One region of the Streptomyces sp. NPDC107454 genome, then DNA from elsewhere that is predicted to be linked to it. Evidence: riboswitches for the same ligand, from Rfam matches in the RefSeq annotation. Region 1 holds a riboswitch; each other region holds the start of a gene.
What was found. Region 1 has a riboswitch for cobalamin ahead of ACZ69M_RS24355 (ABC transporter substrate-binding protein). Riboswitches for the same ligand answer to the same signal wherever they lie in the genome.
Positions count from the first base shown of each region.

Region 2: it holds a riboswitch for cobalamin, as region 1 does, so the genes downstream of both, ACZ69M_RS34780 (CoA-acylating methylmalonate-semialdehyde dehydrogenase) here and ACZ69M_RS24355 (ABC transporter substrate-binding protein) in region 1, are expected to answer to the same signal.
Region 3: it holds a riboswitch for cobalamin, as region 1 does, so the genes downstream of both, ACZ69M_RS40415 ((2Fe-2S) ferredoxin domain-containing protein) here and ACZ69M_RS24355 (ABC transporter substrate-binding protein) in region 1, are expected to answer to the same signal.
Region 4: it holds a riboswitch for cobalamin, as region 1 does, so the genes downstream of both, ACZ69M_RS30695 (cobalamin biosynthesis protein) here and ACZ69M_RS24355 (ABC transporter substrate-binding protein) in region 1, are expected to answer to the same signal.

Region 1 is NZ_JBVJPA010000009.1:212,972-217,164, forward strand. It holds gene ACZ69M_RS24345 (ABC transporter ATP-binding protein) at 1-426, opposite strand, end outside; gene ACZ69M_RS24350 (FecCD family ABC transporter permease) at 423-1,436, opposite strand; gene ACZ69M_RS24355 (ABC transporter substrate-binding protein) at 1,448-2,482, opposite strand; cobalamin riboswitch at 2,523-2,703, opposite strand; gene ACZ69M_RS24360 (cytochrome P450) at 2,783-3,958, shown strand; gene ACZ69M_RS24365 (acyltransferase family protein) at 3,959-4,193, opposite strand, start outside.
Region 2 is NZ_JBVJPA010000015.1:5,406-9,598, reverse strand. It holds partial or broken gene nicT (Nickel transporter NicT) at 1-515, shown strand, start outside; partial or broken gene cobJ (precorrin-3B C(17)-methyltransferase) at 563-1,350, opposite strand; partial or broken gene ACZ69M_RS34785 (ECF transporter S component) at 1,343-1,648, shown strand; cobalamin riboswitch at 1,708-1,881, shown strand; gene ACZ69M_RS34780 (CoA-acylating methylmalonate-semialdehyde dehydrogenase) at 2,098-3,630, shown strand; gene ACZ69M_RS34775 (acyl-CoA dehydrogenase family protein) at 3,627-4,193, shown strand, end outside.
Region 3 is NZ_JBVJPA010000020.1:14,968-19,160, forward strand. It holds gene ACZ69M_RS40410 (short-chain fatty acyl-CoA regulator family protein) at 1-1,255, shown strand, start outside; cobalamin riboswitch at 1,270-1,446, shown strand; gene ACZ69M_RS40415 ((2Fe-2S) ferredoxin domain-containing protein) at 1,569-1,961, shown strand; gene ACZ69M_RS40420 (magnesium and cobalt transport protein CorA) at 2,387-3,547, opposite strand; gene ACZ69M_RS40425 (winged helix DNA-binding domain-containing protein) at 3,715-4,193, shown strand, end outside.
Region 4 is NZ_JBVJPA010000012.1:327,822-332,014, forward strand. It holds gene ACZ69M_RS30690 (cobyric acid synthase) at 1-960, opposite strand, end outside; gene ACZ69M_RS30695 (cobalamin biosynthesis protein) at 957-1,913, opposite strand; cobalamin riboswitch at 2,015-2,155, opposite strand; gene ACZ69M_RS30700 (hypothetical protein) at 2,267-2,491, opposite strand; gene ACZ69M_RS30705 (inorganic phosphate transporter) at 2,504-3,757, opposite strand; gene ACZ69M_RS30710 (lysozyme) at 3,969-4,193, opposite strand, start outside.

The DNA of each region.
Region 1 (4,193 bases):
GCCGCCCGAGAGCGTGTGCCAGGAGCGGTCGGCCTTGTCGGTCAGGTCCGTACGCTCCAGCGCGGTGCGAACGGCCTTCTCGTCGGCCGGAGTCGGGGGCGACCAGGCGCGTCGGTGGGGGATGCGGCCGAGACGTACGACGTCGAGCACGCTCAGGTCGAGCTGGGTGTCGACCTGCTGTTCGACGACGGCGACGCGCCGGGCGACGGCCCGGCGGCCGAGGTCACCGAGCGGGTGCCCGTCGAGGGTGACGACGCCGGAGGCGGGAGTGAGGACACCCGCGAGCAGACGCAGCAGGGTGGACTTGCCGGAGCCGTTGGGGCCGAGCAGACCGGTGAGGGATCCAGGCAGGGGTGTGAGGTCGACGCCGTCCAGGATCAGCCGGCCGGCGGCGGTGCGGGAGACACGGTCGGCGCCGAGCGTCATCGGTTCACCCTTCGGGTGCGGTACAGGATCAGCACGAAGCCGGGCACGCCGATCAGTGAGGTGACCACACCCACCGGCACCTCCTGCGGGTCGAGTGCGGTACGGGCCACGGTGTCGGCCCAGACCAGGAAGACCGCCCCGGTGAGCGCGGTCACCGGCAACAGCCGGGCGTGTCCGGGGCCGCCGAGGGCGCGTGCGGCGTGCGGCAGGACGAGGCCCACGAAGCCGATCGCGCCGGCCACGCTGACGAGCGCTGCGGTCAGCAGCGCCGTGCCGCACAGGAGCACCAGCCGGGTACGGGCCACGGAGACGCCGAGGGAGGCCGCCGCTTCCGGCCCGAACGCGAAGGCGTCGAGTGTGCGCGCGTGTCCGAGGCAGACCAGCAGGACGATCGCGAGGACGGCCGCGCACAGCCATACGTCGGTCCAGTCCGCACCGCCCAGCGAGCCCAGCAGCCAGAACAGGACACCGCGGGTGGTCTCGGCGTCGGCCGCCGTCATCACGACGAAGGAGGTGAGCGCGGAGAACAGCTGCATGGCGGCGACCCCGGCGAGCACCACCCGATCGGTCGTGCCGCCGAGGGTGTGGCTGAGCAGCAGCACCAGGGCGAAGGAGCACAGCGCGCCCACGAAGGCGCCCCCGGAGACGGACAGCACTCCACCGCCGACGCCCAGTACGACGACCACGACGGCCCCCGTCGAGGCCCCGGAGGAGACGCCGAGGACGAAGGGGTCGGCGAGCGGGTTGCGCAGCAGGGACTGCATGACCGCCCCGCACACCGCGAGCCCGGCGCCGCAGACCGCGGCGAGCAGGGTGCGGGGCAACCGCAGGTTCCACACGATGCCGTCGCGGATGGGTGACAGCTCCGAGGTCCGGCCACCGAGGTGGGAGGCCACCGCGGACCAGACCTCCCCGACGCCTATGTCCGCGGGGCCGATGGTGATGGCCACCGCCACGGACGCGACGAGCACGGCGAGCCCGGCCGCCGCACGCACCACGGCGGAGGTCATGGCGGCGGTGGTCACCCGGCGAGCCCGTACGCGCGCAGTGCCGCGGCCACCTTCTCGACACCTTCGACCGTGCGGATGGTCGGATTCATCGCCTGCCCGCTGAGCAGCACGTACCGCTTGTTCTTCACCGCGTCCATGCTCCTGGTGGCCGGATTGGTCTCCAGGAACTCGATCTTCTTCGCGGCGGTCTCGGCGGTCTGCGACCTGCGGGTGAGGTCACCGATCACCAGGACGTCGGGATCGCGGTCGGCGACGGTCTCCCAGTTGATCTGGGGCCATTCCTGCTGGGTGTCGGCGAAGACGTTCTTCGCGCCGAGGGCGTTGGTGATGATGCCGGGGGCGCCGCAGCAGCCCGCCATGTACGGGGCTTCCTGGTTGGCGAACCAGTACAGGACCGTGGTGTCGGACGCGTCGATCCCGTCGATGGCCCTCGCCACCCGTGCCTTCAGGTCCGCGACGAGTGTGGTGCCGCGCTCCTCGACGCCGAAGATCTTGGCCAGGTCGCGTACTTCGCCGTAGACCGCCTCCATCGTCAGCGGGCCGGTGCGCACTCCGTCGCCGTCACCGCTGTTGTCCTTGCCCTCGCAGTCGGCGGGCGAGAGGTACGTGGGCACACCCAGTTCCGCGAACTTCTCGCGCGGAGCCACACCGCCCTTGGCCAGGGTCGAGGCGAAGGAGGCGGCGACGAAGTCGGGTTCGGCGTCGAGGACCTTCTCGAAGGAGGGAGCGTCGTCCGCGAGCCGCGGCACCTTCCCGTTGGCCTTCTCCAGGCCCTTCATGACCGGGTCGGTCCAGGTGGCGGTGCCCACCATGCGGTCGGCGAGGCCTAGGGACAGCATGATCTCCGTGCTGCCCTGGTTCAGGGACACGGCCCGCTTCGGCGCGGAGGCGATCGTGATCTTCCGGCCGCAGTTGTCGAGCGGCACCGCACCGGTGGATTCCGGGGACTTGCCTCCGTCGGCGGACGAGCCGCCGCCACAAGCGGTCAGCAACAGGGCTCCGGAAAGGAGCAGGGCACAGCGGCGGGCTGGGCGCGCAACGGGCACGGGACATCCTCTGGCGTCGAGGGCCCAGGCGCGGGGCCCGTTCGTACGGTCCGCCAGCAGGTCTTCGGACTCGGGATCGGCCGGACGAGGCGCCTTCCCGGACTCCGGTCACGTATGACCGCCGTCCAGTGGCTTCGTGTTGCCCCGCCCGTCACCCTTACCGCTGCGCGTCAGCTCCGGATTCGCACCGGATTCCCTTGACTGGCCTCGGCAAATTATCACGCCCCTCTCAGCCGCGGCTTCCGCACGATTGTTAGCCTTGGCTGTGATCCAATTCCCCGTGCCCGGCCAGGGCTTGCGATGAGCGCCGCCGGCTCCTTCCCGCTCGGCGCCGCGACCACGCTCGCCGAACTCGCCGCGGATCCGCATCCTCGCCTGGCGCGACTGCGTACCCACGAGCCCGTTTCCTGGCTGCCGGAGCTGGACGGCTGGCTGGTGACCCGCCGCGATCTCGCGCTGAACGTGATGCGGGACCCCGCGACCTTCACCGTCGACGACCCCCGGTTCTCCACCGCACAGGTCGTCGGCCCGAGCATGCTGTCCCTGGACGGTGACGAGCACGCCCGCCACCGGGAGCCCTTCACCGCTCCCTTCCGCCCCAGGGAAGTACGCGACGGCTTCGCCTCGTTCATCGAGCGGGAGACCGACCGGCTCATCACCACGCTGGAACCGGCGGGCGCCGTCGAACTGCGGCGTGCCTTCGCCGGCCCGCTCGCCGTCGCCGTCGTGACCGAGGCGCTCGGCCTTGTCGGCACCAGCGCGGACACGGTGCTCTCCTGGTACGACTCCATCGTGCGGTCGGTCTCGGACATCACCGCGGGACACGCGGCGGCACCCGCGGGCGCCGAGGCGTACGCGCGGCTGAGGGCCGCCGTCGAAGCCACCGTCGCCGACCGGGGCGCGGCGTCGCTCCTCGGCTCCGCCGCCGAGCGGCTGGCGCTGCCCGAAGTGGCGTCCAACGCCGCGGTGCTGATGTTCGGCGGGATAGAGACCACCGAGGCGATGATCACCAACGCGCTGCTGCACCTGCTGCGACACCCCGGCCAACTCGCCCTCGTCCGCGATGACGACGGCCTGCTGGACGGCGCGATCGAGGAATCGTTGCGCCTCGAACCCGGAGCGGCGGTCGTGGACCGGTACGCCACCCGTGACACCGTCCTCGGCCCGGCCACGATCCGGCGGGGTGAACTGGTCACCGTCTCCCTGGCCGGTGCCAACCGTGACCCGGCCGTCTTCCCCGATCCCGATCGGTTCGACGTCCGCCGCGAGAACGCGCGTCTCCAGCTGGCCTTCGCGCACGGCCCGCACTACTGCATCGCCGCGCACCTCGCCCGGCTGGAGACCCGTATCGCCCTTCAGCGCCTGCTCGAACGCCTGCCCGCCCTGCGCCTCGACCCGGCCCGTCCGGCCGCTCCGCAGGGGCTGGTCTTCCGCAAGCCGCCCACCCTGCATGTCCTGTGGGACAGACCCGCCTGATCAGCGTGACACCGGGGTGCGTCGCAGCGATCTCAGGAAGGGCCGCAGAAGCCATCGCCGGGCGGGAACCTCCACGTACTCGTACAGGAGCCAGGCGAATGCCAGGGACACCGCGAAGGCGCTGATCGCGCCGATCGGCGACGGTTTGAACAGGTGCTGTCCCGCGCGCAGCACGAGCAGATGGACCATGTAGAAGGCGAAGGAGAGTTCACCCAGCCGGACGAGGGCCGGATGC
Region 2 (4,193 bases), on a different contig from region 1:
CAAGCCGTGGCAGATGTACCCCCCTGGGCGTCCTCTTCGGCCTCGGCTTCGACACCGCCACCGAGATCGCGCTCCTCGTGCTCGCCGGCTCGGGCGCCGCCTCCGGCCTGCCCTGGTACGCGATCCTCTGCCTGCCGATCCTGTTCGCCGCCGGCATGTCCCTGCTCGACACCATCGACGGCTCGTTCATGAACTTCGCCTACGGCTGGGCCTTCTCCAAGCCCGTCCGCAAGGTCTACTACAACCTCACCATCACCGGCCTGTCCGTCGCCGTCGCCCTCATCATCGGCACGGTCGAACTCCTCGGTCTGATCGCCGAGAAGGCGGACCTGCACGGCCCGTTCTGGGACTGGGTGTCGGGCCTGGACCTGAACGTCATCGGCTACGTCATCGTCGGCCTGTTCTTCGCCACCTGGGCGGTGGCCCTGCTGGTGTGGAAGGTCGGCCGCATCGAGGAGAAGTGGACGGCGGGGCTGGCACAGGGGCCCGCCCCCGCCGAGCAGGGCGCCGAGTAGATCCGGTTGCGGCGCCTCCTCGGCCGACGAAGAGGCGCCGCACATGCTCACCCCTCCGGATACCGGCGAGGCGTCCAGACGATCTCCTCGCCGCCCGCCCGCGGCACGGCCTGTGTCTGCGAGGAGCCGACCAGCAGGATCGTGCGCATGTCGACCTCGGCCGGGTCGAGGTCGGCCAGGCGCACGATCCGCACGCGCTCGCCGGGGCCGCCCACGTCCCGGGCGACCACGACCGGAGTCTCCGGCGACCGGAGCTCCAGCAGCAGCTCCCGGGCCTTGCCCACCTGCCAAGTACGGCTGCTCGAAACGGGGTTGTACAGCGCCAGAACCAGATCCGCCGAGGCCGCGGCACGCAGTCGCCCGGCAACGACCTCCCAGGGCTTGAGCCGGTCGGAGAGGGAGATGGCGGCGTAGTCGTGGCCGAGCGGGGCGCCGACGCGGGCGGCTGCCGCGTTGGCGGCGGTCACGCCCGGCAGCACCCGCACCGGGACGTCCAGGTACTTCATCGACGCGGCCTCCAGCACGGCGGTCGCCATGGCGAAGACGCCGGGGTCGCCGCCCGAGACCACGGCCACCCGCCGTCCCCGCTGGGCCAGTTGCAGTGCGAACTCGGCGCGCTCGGCCTCGACACGGTTGTCCGAGCCGTGCCGCGCCGGGGCACCCGGTCCAGGTAGGTGGTGTAGCCGACCAGGTCGTCCGCGGCGGCCAGCGCACCCCGCGTCTCGGGCGTCAGCCAGAGCGGACCGGCGGGCCCGGTCCCGACCACGACCACCTCGCCCCGCTGCCGGGGCACGGGCCGCTCGGCGTCGGCCTGGCTGGGCAGCACGGTGATGCTGGCCGGCTACGGCTCGCTCTCCGGCTACCTCTTCGGCTTCCTCCTCAACCTCTCCTTCTGGCCGTTCTCCCTCGACCCGAACAGCTCCATCGCCTACCTGCCGGGCCTGCCCTTCACCGAGCAGTGGCACCGCTACGTCGCCTTCGACCTGGCCACCTCGCTGGGCTGGGACACCGGGCGGGCCGTCACCAACTTCGTGTGCGTCCTGCTGGCAGGGCCCGCCGTGCTGACGACCTTCCGGCGGGCCGCCCGCCGGGCGCGATTCCGGGCGCCGGTGCGCTTCGCGGAACGCCGGTAGGCCACGGATTGCGCCATCCGGTGCGTCTCACTGGATTTACTAGGACGTCCAAGTATATATTCGTGGGGTAAGCCCGCGGTGCAGGGAAGCCGGTGTGATTCCGGCACGGTCCCGCCACTGTGACCGGGGAGTACGCCGTCGAGCAGGACGCCACTGACGAGCTGGAAGTCGGGAAGGCGGACGGCGCGCGCTGATCCGGGAGTCAGGATACCGGCCGTGGGATGTTCCGTGTTTTCCACGAGGATGGAGCTGACACGCATGGCACCGATGTGCGTTCACGACCCCGCCCGGCCGGCGCCACGTCCTGTCGGGTGCCCGAGCGGCACCGCCTGAGGTCCCACGCCCCACGCGTTCTCACGTGACCCCGTCACGCCCGCGCACGCCACCGCGTCCGCCCGGGTGCCGGGCCGTCGCGCCATCCTCGGATCACCTGACGAGAGCAGGCACCCATGGTCCGCGCACAAGAACACACCCCTGTCCGACCTGTTAGAGAACTGACCCATTTCGTCGGAGGCAAGCACACCCCGGGCACCTCGGGGGCCTACGGCGACGTCTTCGACCCCAACACCGGCGAGGTCCAGGCCCTCGTGCCGCTGGCGAACCGCGCCGAGACCGAGGCGGCGATCACCGTCGCCGCCGAGGCCCAGCGCGAGTGGGGCGAGTGGAACCCGCAGCGCCGCGCCCGTGTCCTGCTGCGCTTCCTCGACCTGGCCGAGCGGGAGAAGGACTCCCTTGCCCGGCTCCTCTCCTCCGAGCACGGCAAGACCGTCGCCGACGCGCACGGCGATCTCCAACGCGGCCTGGAGGTCGTGGAGTTCGCCGCCGGCATCCCGCATCTGCTCAAGGGTGAGTTCACCGACAACGCCGGCACCGGCATCGACGTCCACTCGCTGCGCTCCCCCCTCGGCGTGGTCGCCGGCATCACCCCGTTCAACTTCCCCGCGATGATCCCGCTCTGGAAGGCCGCCCCGGCGCTGGCCTGCGGCAACGCCTTCATCCTCAAGCCGTCCGAGCGCGACCCGTCCGTGCCGCTGCGGCTCGCCGAGCTGTTCTTGGAGGCGGGACTGCCGCCCGGCGTCCTCAACGTCGTCAACGGTGCCCGTGACAGCGTCGACACCCTCCTCGAAGACCCGCGGGTCGAAGCCCTCGGCTTCGTCGGCTCCACGCCGGTCGCCGCGCACATCTACGCCACCGCCGCCGCGCACGGCAAGCGCGCCCAGTGCTTCGGCGGTGCCAAGAACCACATGATCGTGATGCCGGACGCCGACCTCGACCAGGCCGTGGACGCCCTGATCGGCGCCGGATACGGGTCGGCCGGCGAACGCTGCATGGCGATCTCGGTCGCCGTCCCGGTCGGCGAGGACACCGCCGACGCGCTGGTGGCCCGCCTGAAGGAGCGCATCGGCAGCCTGCGCATCGGCCGCAGCGACGACCCCGAGGCCGACTTCGGCCCGCTGGTCGGCCGCGACGCCCTCGACCGGGTCCGCTCGTACGTCGACCTCGGTGTCGAGGAGGGCGCCGAACTCGTCGTCGACGGACGGGACTTCACCCTCCCCGGGCACGAGAACGGCTTCTTCGCCGGTGCCTCCCTCTTCGACCGGGTCACCCCGGCGATGCGGATCTACCAGGAGGAGATCTTCGGCCCGGTCCTGGCCGTCGTCCGCGCCGCCGACTACGCGGAGGCGCTGCGCCTGCCCAGCGAGCACGTCTACGGCAACGGCGTCGCGATCTTCACCCGGGACGGCGACACCGCCCGCGACTTCACCCGGCGCGTGAACACCGGCATGGTCGGCGTCAACGTACCCATCCCGGTACCGGTGGCGTACCACACCTTCGGCGGCTGGAAGCGGTCCGGCTTCGGTGACCTCAACCAGCACGGCCCGGACGCGATCCGCTTCTACACCCGTACGAAGACGGTCACCTCACGCTGGCCCGCCGGTCTGCGCGAGGGCGCCAGCTTCACGATCCCCACCATGGGGTGAGCGCCATGCTCCTCACCCAGGACCAGCAGGCCCTCGTAGAGACCACACTCGACTTCGCCCAGGACCACCTCGCCCCGCACGCCCTCGACTGGGACCGCGACAAGCACTTCCCCGTCGACGTCCTGCGCAAGGCGGCCGGGCTCGGCCTCGGCGGTGTCTACGTCCGGGAGGAGTCCGGCGGCTCGGGCCTCAGCCGCGCCGACGGCGTCCTCGTCTTCGAGACCCTCGCCTCCGGCTGCCCGTCCATCGCCGGATACCTCTCCATCCATAACATGGTCGCCTGGATGATCGACCGCTATGGCGACGACGCCCAGCGCGACCGCTGGCTGCCCCGCCTGTGCGCCATGGAGGACCTCGCCAGCTACTGCCTGACCGAACCCGGCGCGGGCTCCGACGCGGCGGCCCTCACCACCCGGGCCGTCAGCGACGGCGACGACTGGATCCTCACCGGGGTCAAGCAGTTCATCTCCGGCGCGGGCGTCTCCCAGCTGTACGTGGTGATGGCCCGTACCGGCGGCCCCGGACCCGAGGGGATCTCCGCGTTGGTCGTCGACAAGGACGAC
Region 3 (4,193 bases), on a different contig from region 1:
CGTCCTGCTGCGCCTGACCGAAGCGTTCGGCGTCGACCCCGGCTTCTTCTCCGCACGCGACACCACCCGGCTGGTGGCGGACCTCCGTGAGGCACTGGCCGGGGAACTCGCCGAGGCCCGCGTCTCCGCCGCCGACCTCGCCGACCTCGCGGCCCGGCTGCCCGGCGTCGCCCAGGTCCTGGTCGACCTCGGCCGCCGCAACCAGCGCCTCGCCGAACACCTTGCCGACAGCCGGGGCACGGACCCGGACCAGCCGCGCTCGCCGCACGAGGAGATCCGCGACTTCTTCTACCGCCGCCAGAACTACCTCCACGACACCGACCTCGCCGCGGAGGACCTCGCCCGCGACATCGGTATCCGCCCCGGCGATGTCCTCCGCGTCCTGGCCACCCGCCTCACCGACCGCCATGGCGTCCGGCTGACCGCCGAACCCGGCGAACGCCTTCACCACTTCGACGAGCCGACCCGCACCCTCCACCTGTCCACCCGGCTCCGCCCCGGCCAGCGCGCCTTCCGCATGGCCACCCAGCTCGCCCTGCTCGAATACGGCGACGAACTCGACCGCCAGGCCGCCGAGGACTTCGAACCCGGCACCCCCACCCACGCCCTGGCCCGCATCGGCATCGCCAACTACTTCGCCGCCGCGATGATCCTCCCGTACACCGCCTTCCACACGGCGGCCGAAGAGGCGCGCTACGACATCGAACGCCTCACCGACCATTACGGCCTCGGCTACGAGACCGTCTGCCACCGCCTGAGCACCCTCCAACGCCCGCGGCTGCGCGGAGTTCCCTTCTCCTTCGTCCGGGTCGACCGCGCTGGCAACATGTCCAAGCGGCAGTCCGCGACCGGCTTCCACTTCTCCCGGGCGGGCGGCACCTGCCCGCTCTGGAACGTCTACGAGGCGTTCGCCGCCCCCGGCCGCATCCACGTCCAGATCGCCGAAATGCCCGACGGGCAGCGGTACTTGTGGACGGCCCGCGCGATCACCCGGCACCGCGGCGGCTGGGGCGAACCCGGCAAGACCTTCGCCATCGGCCTCGGCTGCGAGATCCGCCACGCCCACCGCCTGGTCTACGCCGACGGCCTCGACCTCACCAGCGCCTCAGCCGCCACCCCCATCGGCATGGGCTGCCGCGTCTGCGAACGCCTCGACTGCCCCCAGCGGGGCGCGCCGCCGCTCGGCCGGCCCCTGCGGATCGACCAGAACAGCAGCACGTTCGTGCCGTACCCGGTGACCGATCGCACGGTCTGACCGTACGACGGACTTGATAGCCTCATCAGGCCAGTCGAGCCACACCCGAGGCCAGGGAATCCGGTGCGAATCCGGAACTGACGCGCAGCGGTGAGGGGGACGGGCGGGGCACGCGAGCCACTGGGAGACCGGGAAGGCGCCCCGGCCGGACGAACCCGAGTCCGAAAACCTGCTGGCACCTTCGCGCTCCGGCGCGGAGGGACGTCCGTAGGCCAGGCTCCGCGTACGAGCCCCGACCCCCGAGGCATGCCCGTGCACCTCCGCGCCCCCGCGATCCGCTACGTGTCTCCCTCTGAGAGGAGGGTGACGATCAATGCCTCGACGGCGATCTGAAGAAGACGGACGTGCCCCGCACCCTCCCGCAGCCCCGGCGCCGTGCCGGGTCGTGGTCTGCCGGGACTGCTGCTGCGGGACCCCGAAAGTCACCGGCGTGGACCACGACCGGCAGGTGGCACGCCTGGCCGAGGAGGTTCCCGTGCGTGTCTCGGACTGTCTCGACGTGTGCGAACACGCCAACGTGATCGTCGTCCAGCCCTCGGCCGCCGCCCGTGCCGCAGGCGCCCGCCCGGTCTGGCTCGGCCTCGTCAACGACCCCGACGCCACCGAGGACGTCGCCGCCTGGGTACAGGCCGGCGGCCCCGGTATCGCTCCCTGCCCCGACATCCTCGATCTCTACGCCTTCACCCCGCCGCGCAGGGCGCGATGAGCGCGCATCCAGACCGATTGACGTTTCTACGGAGCTCTCTCGGATACCGATCGTCACTCGACGTCGACTCCGTGGGCGTGGGCAAGGTGAACGTGGTCCGCCTCATGATGTGGGCGGCGAGACAGCACATTGTCGTCACTGTCTGTGATGTGTCGTAGGGGTAGTCAGTTCGGCAGAAATCGGCGAGTAGGGGAGCCCGCCAGGGTATTGCGTCGGGGTGGAAGGGGAGAGTGTCATTCAATTCTCCCCAGATTCTCCCCAGCGTTGAAGAGTGCTCGAAAGACCAGGTCAGAGGCTCAGATGAGGCTGGATGAGGAGATCACCCGCATCACCTCTCCCCAGGGACTCCCCACGGCCGATCCTCGCTCGATCCGCAGTAGATGCGTGAGCAAAGTGTGAACAGGAACTGAGCGTAGTGCGAGGGGCTAGAGCCAGTCCCGCCGCTTGAAAATCACGTACAAACTCGCGCAAACCACCCCCATCAGGCCGATCGCAAAGGGGTATCCGAAGTGCCATCCCAGCTCCGGCATGTTCTCAAAGTTCATGCCGTAAATAGTTCCAACCAGTGTGGGAGCAAACAGAATCGCCGCCCACGAAGAGATCTTCTTGATCTCCTCGTTCTGCTCGAAGCCCGCCTCCGCCAGTGCGCGCATCTCGGCGTTCTGCTGCTGGGTGACGAGGGTGGCGTTGACGGTGAGGATGTCGGTGAGGGCCTGGCGGAAGCCGTCGACGCGTTCGCTGGTGTGGGTGACGTGGTCGGCGACGTCGCGGAGGTAGCGCTGGAGTTCCTCTTCGGTGCCGTACTTGGCGAAACCCGCCATCAGGCCGTGCAGCATGCCGACCAGCGGGCGGGTGGCGCGCTGGAACTCGACCATTTCGCGGGAGAGTTCGTAGATGCGGCGGGACACCTCGGGGTCGCCGCGGAAGACCTCGGTCTCGATCTCGTCGATGTCGTTCTGGACGCCGGTGACGACGGGGACGTAGCCGTCGACCACGGAGTCGAGGATCGCGTAGAGGACGGCCTCGGGGCCGAGTTTCAGCAGCTCCGGGGTGTCCTCCATGCGGCGGCGCACCGCCGACAGGTCCGGTGCCGCGCCGTGCCGGACGGTGATCACGAAGTCTGGGCCCACGAAGACGTGCAGTTCGCCGAAGTAGACCTCCTCGGCCGCGTCCAGATAGCGGGCCGCGCTCAGGACGACGAAGAGCGTGTCGCCGTAGCGCTCCAGCTTCGGACGCTGGTGTGCCTCCATCGCGTCCTCGACGGCGAGTGGATGCAGGTCGAACTCGGCCGCCAGGGAGAGGAGTTCGGCCTCCGTGGGGCGGGCCAGGCCGATCCATGCCATGCCGGACGGCTGGTCGCGCAGCTCTCGGAAGGTGTCGGCCAGGGAGGTGGGGGTCGAGACCCGTACGCCGTCGCGGTACAGGGCCGCCTGTACGACGCTGTCGGCGACGGCGGGTTCCGGCTCCGGCGGGTCGGCGCGCGGCGCCGGCGGTGTCACGCCGGTCGCGGCCGGCGGGTTCAGGGCGCGTCGCCAGACGGGCTTTCTGCCGTTCTTGGCGGTCGGACGGGGGCGTCGCTCGGACATTGCGGCTGCCTCCCAAGTCGCAGGTACGTCGCTGTGATCACGGAGAAGGATATACGGGTCAAATGTCGCGGGCGGGCAGTGGGCGTACCGTCCGGGCGGGCGTGCCCGTGGAGGGCCCCACGGCTTGCGGACAGAAGGTGTCCGCAAGCCCCGTTAGCGTGCACGGCATGACGACGAGGGCGACGGCGAAGACGAAGACGAGCGGCGTGGACGGCAGCGCCAGCGGGAGCGGGAGCGGGAGCGGGAAGGTGGGCGGTGGGGGTGGGGCCAGGAGGCGCGGTATCGGCGCCCACCCCGCACCCGTACTCGACCCCCGCGCCCTCAACCGTGCGACCCTCGCCCGCCAGCTCCTCCTGCACCGCTCCGCCGGGCATGGCGTCACGGACGCCGTCCGGCACCTCGTGGGTCTTCAGGCGCAGAACGTGAAGCCGCCGTACCACGCCCTCGCCGCCCGACTGGAAGGGTTCCGGCCCGAGGAGCTGTCGACGGCCATGGAGGACCGTGCCGTCGTCCGCATCGTGACCCTGCGCTCCACCATCCACACCCACACCGCCGACGACGCCCTCACCCTGCGACCGCTCGTGCAGGGGGCCCGCGACCGGGAGCTGAACACCTTCCGCAAGGGGCTCGCGGGTGTCGACCTGGA
Region 4 (4,193 bases), on a different contig from region 1:
CGTCCGCAGCCACTCCAGCGCCTTGACCGTCCCCCGGGTCCCGGGGACGACGACGAGATCGGCGTCGGCCAGCTCCTCGGCCCGGTCCACGAACCGCACGACGACACCCGGCTCGGCGGCCAGCGCGTCCACGTCCGTGAAGTTGGACATCAGCGGGATCGCGCAGACGGCGACGCGCAGCACGTCCTCGCCGACGGGGGAGGTGACCTGGGACTCCCGGACCGCTCCCCGCAACGACACCCGCAGCCCGTCCTCCTCGTCGATGCCGAGGCCGTGCCGGAACGGCAGGACGCCGTACGTACGCCGCCCGGTGAGGCCGTGGAGCATGTCGAGCCCCGGCTCCAGCAGGGAGACGTCCCCCCTGAACTTGTTGACGAGGAACCCGGCGACGAACTCCTGGTCCTCGCGCGACAGCAGCGCGACCGTCCCGAAGAACGAGGCGAACACACCCCCGCGGTCGATGTCGCCGACGACGAGCACGGGCAGCCGCGCATTGCGCGCGATCCCCATGTTCACGATGTCGGTCCGCCGCAGATTGATCTCGGCAGGACTGCCGGCCCCCTCACAGATCACCGCGTCATACGTGCCCCGCAACTCGGCGAGACAGTCCAGCACGGTGGTGAGCAGGGCTTCCTGACGCCCGCCGTGGTAGCCACGGGCCGTCATCTCACCCACGGGCCTGCCCATGAGGACGACCTGACTGCTGCGGTCGCTGCCCGGCTTGAGCAGCACGGGGTTCATGAGCGCGGTCGGCTCCACCCGGGCGGCCTGTGCCTGCATGGCCTGCGCGCGCCCGATCTCGGCGCCCTCGCGCGTCACGAACGAGTTCAGCGACATGTTCTGCGCCTTGAAGGGCGCGACCTTGACGCCTTGGCGCACCAGCCACCGGCAGATCCCGGCGGTCACGACACTCTTGCCCGCGTCGGAGGTGGTCCCGGCGACGAGCAGCCCTCCGCTCATGACGTACGCCCCTTCCTGAGAAGCCTCTGTACGAGCAGCCGCCCGCCGGCGCTCACGCCGAGGGCGAGCCAGCCGACACGGCGTGACAGCCGTACGGCCCGCTCGATGTCGTTGACGTGCACGGCGCGTCCGGCGCCGTTGAGCTCGGGCCGGTGCTCGACGCGCCCGCCGTAGGAGAGGGTGCCGCCCAGGCGCACCCCGAGCGCCCCCGCGAACGAGGCCTCCACGGGCCCGGCGTTGGGGCTCGGATGCTTGACGGCGTCGGCGCGCCAGGCTCGCAGGGCCCCTCGGGGGCTGTCACCCGCGACGGCGGCGAGCACGGCGGTGAGACGAGCCCCCGGCCACCCGGCGACGTCGTCGAGCCGAGCCGAGGCCCACCCGTACCGCCGGTACCTGGGCGACCTGTGACCGACCATGGCGTCAAGGGTGTTGACGGCCCGAAAGCCCACGAGCCCGGGGACTCCGGCCACGGCGCCCCACACCAGGGCGCCCACCACGGCGTCGGAGGTGTTCTCGGCGACGGACTCCACGACGGCGCGCGCGATGCCGTCGGCGCCGAGGGCCTGGGGATCCCGTCCGCACAGATGCGGCAGCCGCTCCCTGGCGATCCCGGTCTCCCCGTCCGCGAGGGCGTCACCGATCGCCCGGGCCTCCCGCCCGAGTGTGGTGCCCCCGACGACGGCCCAGGTGGCGGCGGCCGTCAGTGCGAGGGACGCGGCACGTGAGGGGCGTACGGCACGGGAAGCGACGGCGGCGAGTCCGGCGGCACCTCCCACACACACGGCGGTGTGCAGCGCGCCCCACCCGCGGTGGTCCCGCCACAGCGCCCGCTCCACGGCTGCCGCGCTCCGCCCGAACGCGGCGACCGGATGCCCCCGGCGGGGATCGCCGAGCAGCAGGTCACCGAGGAGGCCGGCGGTGGCGCCGTACGCGAAGACGCGATCGGCACGCACGGGGTCAGCCGACCGTAAGGTCGGGTGGAACCGTCGCTAGCAGGGCACTTGGGCAGCCGCACATGGCGTTATGTCCTCACTCAGGGTGTCCGCGCCCTGGTTCGACGAGACCGGCGGGGAGAGTTCCTGGCTCCCGGGGAGTTCCTTCCCCGGTCACAGTGGCGGGACCGCGCCGGATTCACACCGGCTTCCTCTTCTGTCGCCGTACTTGGCTCCGGCAGTCCACCACGGGTTGGAAGACCCGTCAACTTGCTGTTGACCTGCGCGGGGAGAGTGTGCGAAGGCCCACATACAGGTGGGGTGCGGGACGGTGATCCGTCCCGCACCCCACGTGAAGTGGCGCCCGTTTTGGGTTACTTGCCGACGATCAGGAAGATGCCGTACGCCACCGCCGCGGCGCACGCCGCGAAGCAGACGTACGCGCCGGTGACCGCGAGGGTCGCGGAGCCGCCCTGGGCGGACGCGGACTCGCGCTTGGAGAGTCCGACGATGCCGAGGGTGAAGAGGCCGACGAGGCCGACGGTGGTCACGAGGCTGACTCCGAAGACGGAGCCGAGGGCTGCCCAGTCGATGTGCATGCTGTTCTGTCCTTACACCGTGGCCGGGCGGGTGGGCTCCGCGTCCGGGGACGGGATGGTGGTCTTCAGGTCGCCGGACAGGCCGCCGGTGACGGGGCCCGCGGGCGGCGGGGTGACGGCGGCGACAGCGGCGGTGACGACGCCCGCGGGTTCGGCGGTGCCGTAGTCGATGGCATTGACGTTGTCGACGGTGACCGGCTGGCGGCGGGAGAGCTTCCAGATGGTGCCGGCGCCGGCGACGAGCAGCGCGCCGGTGAGGACGATGCCCCAGGTGCCCTGCTTGGTGAGGAACTCGGCGGAGGCACCGGCCAGACCGGCGGCCGGCAGGGTCAGGACCCAGGCGACGAACATCCGGGTCGCGGTCGACCAGCGGACCACGCCGCCCTTGCGGCCGAGGCCCGAGCCCATCACGGCGCCGGAGCAGACCTGGGTGGTGGAGAGGGAGAAGCCGATGTGCGAGGAGGCCAGGATGGCCGTCGCGGCGCTGGTCTGGGCGGCGAAGCCCTGCGGCGGCGCGAGGTCCGTGAGGCCCTTGCCCAGGGTGCGGATGATGCGCCAGCCGCCCAGGTAGGTGCCGAGCGCGATGGCCGTACCGGCCGAGACGATGACCCACAGCGGGGGGTTCGAACCCGGGGCGATGACGCCGCCGGTGACCAGGGCGAGGGTGATGATGCCCATCGTCTTCTGGGCGTCGTTGGTGCCGTGCGCCAGGGAGACCAGGCCGGCGGAGGCGATCTGGCCGGCGCGGTAGCCCTTGGCGGTCGCCTTCTCGTCGGCGCGGTTGCCGATCCGGTAGGTGAGCCGGGTGGCCAGCGTCGCGGCGAGTCCGGCCACGATGGGCGCGGCGACCGCGGGGATCAGCACCTTGGTGACGACGGTCGAGCCGTTCACCGACGACCAGCCGGCCGACATGACCGCGGCGCCGATCAGGCCGCCGAACAGTGCGTGGGAGGAGCTGGAGGGCAGACCCAGAAGCCAGGTCAGCAGATTCCAGAGGATGGCGCCGACGAGCGCCGCGAAGATCACCTGGACGCGTATGCCCTCTTCGTTGATGATCCCGCCGGAGATCGTCTTGGCGACCTCCACGGAGAGGAAGGCGCCGACGAGGTTCAGCACGGCGGACATGGCCACCGCCGTCTTGGGCTTCAGAGCGCCGGTCGAGATGGTGGTCGCCATCGCGTTGGCAGTGTCGTGGAAACCGTTCGTGAAATCGAACACGAGAGCGGTGACGATCACGATTCCGAGGAGGAGCGTGATGTGTTCCATTTACCCAGGCTTCTGTTGGACGTCAGTGGCAGGTGGACCGTAGGCAACCTGAGTGAACGGAAGATGAACTGGGGCGGGCGTCGGGGTGTATCAAACGGTGGACCGCCCCTCCGCTTGTGATGACCAGTGTGCGGGAGGGCGGCCCGACGGTTTACCAGGTGTTCGAACGGAGGCGGAATATCGGGTTCCGCCGGAGGTGGTTGGAGGGCTTCTAGCCCGCGGCGAACTGCTTGAGTCGGCTCATGGATCCGTTGAAGAGATTCTGGTCACCCGGGAGCGTCCCGCTGTTGTCGTACTGCCAGAACGTCCACGTCGACCAGCCGGCCGGCAACGCGCCCGTGTCCGCCGAGTCGTAGCGGGCGAGCCAGAGGGCGTGGTTCGCGGCGAAGGCGCCGCTGCCGCCGGTGCAGGTGTTCCACCAGTGGGTGGTCGTGTA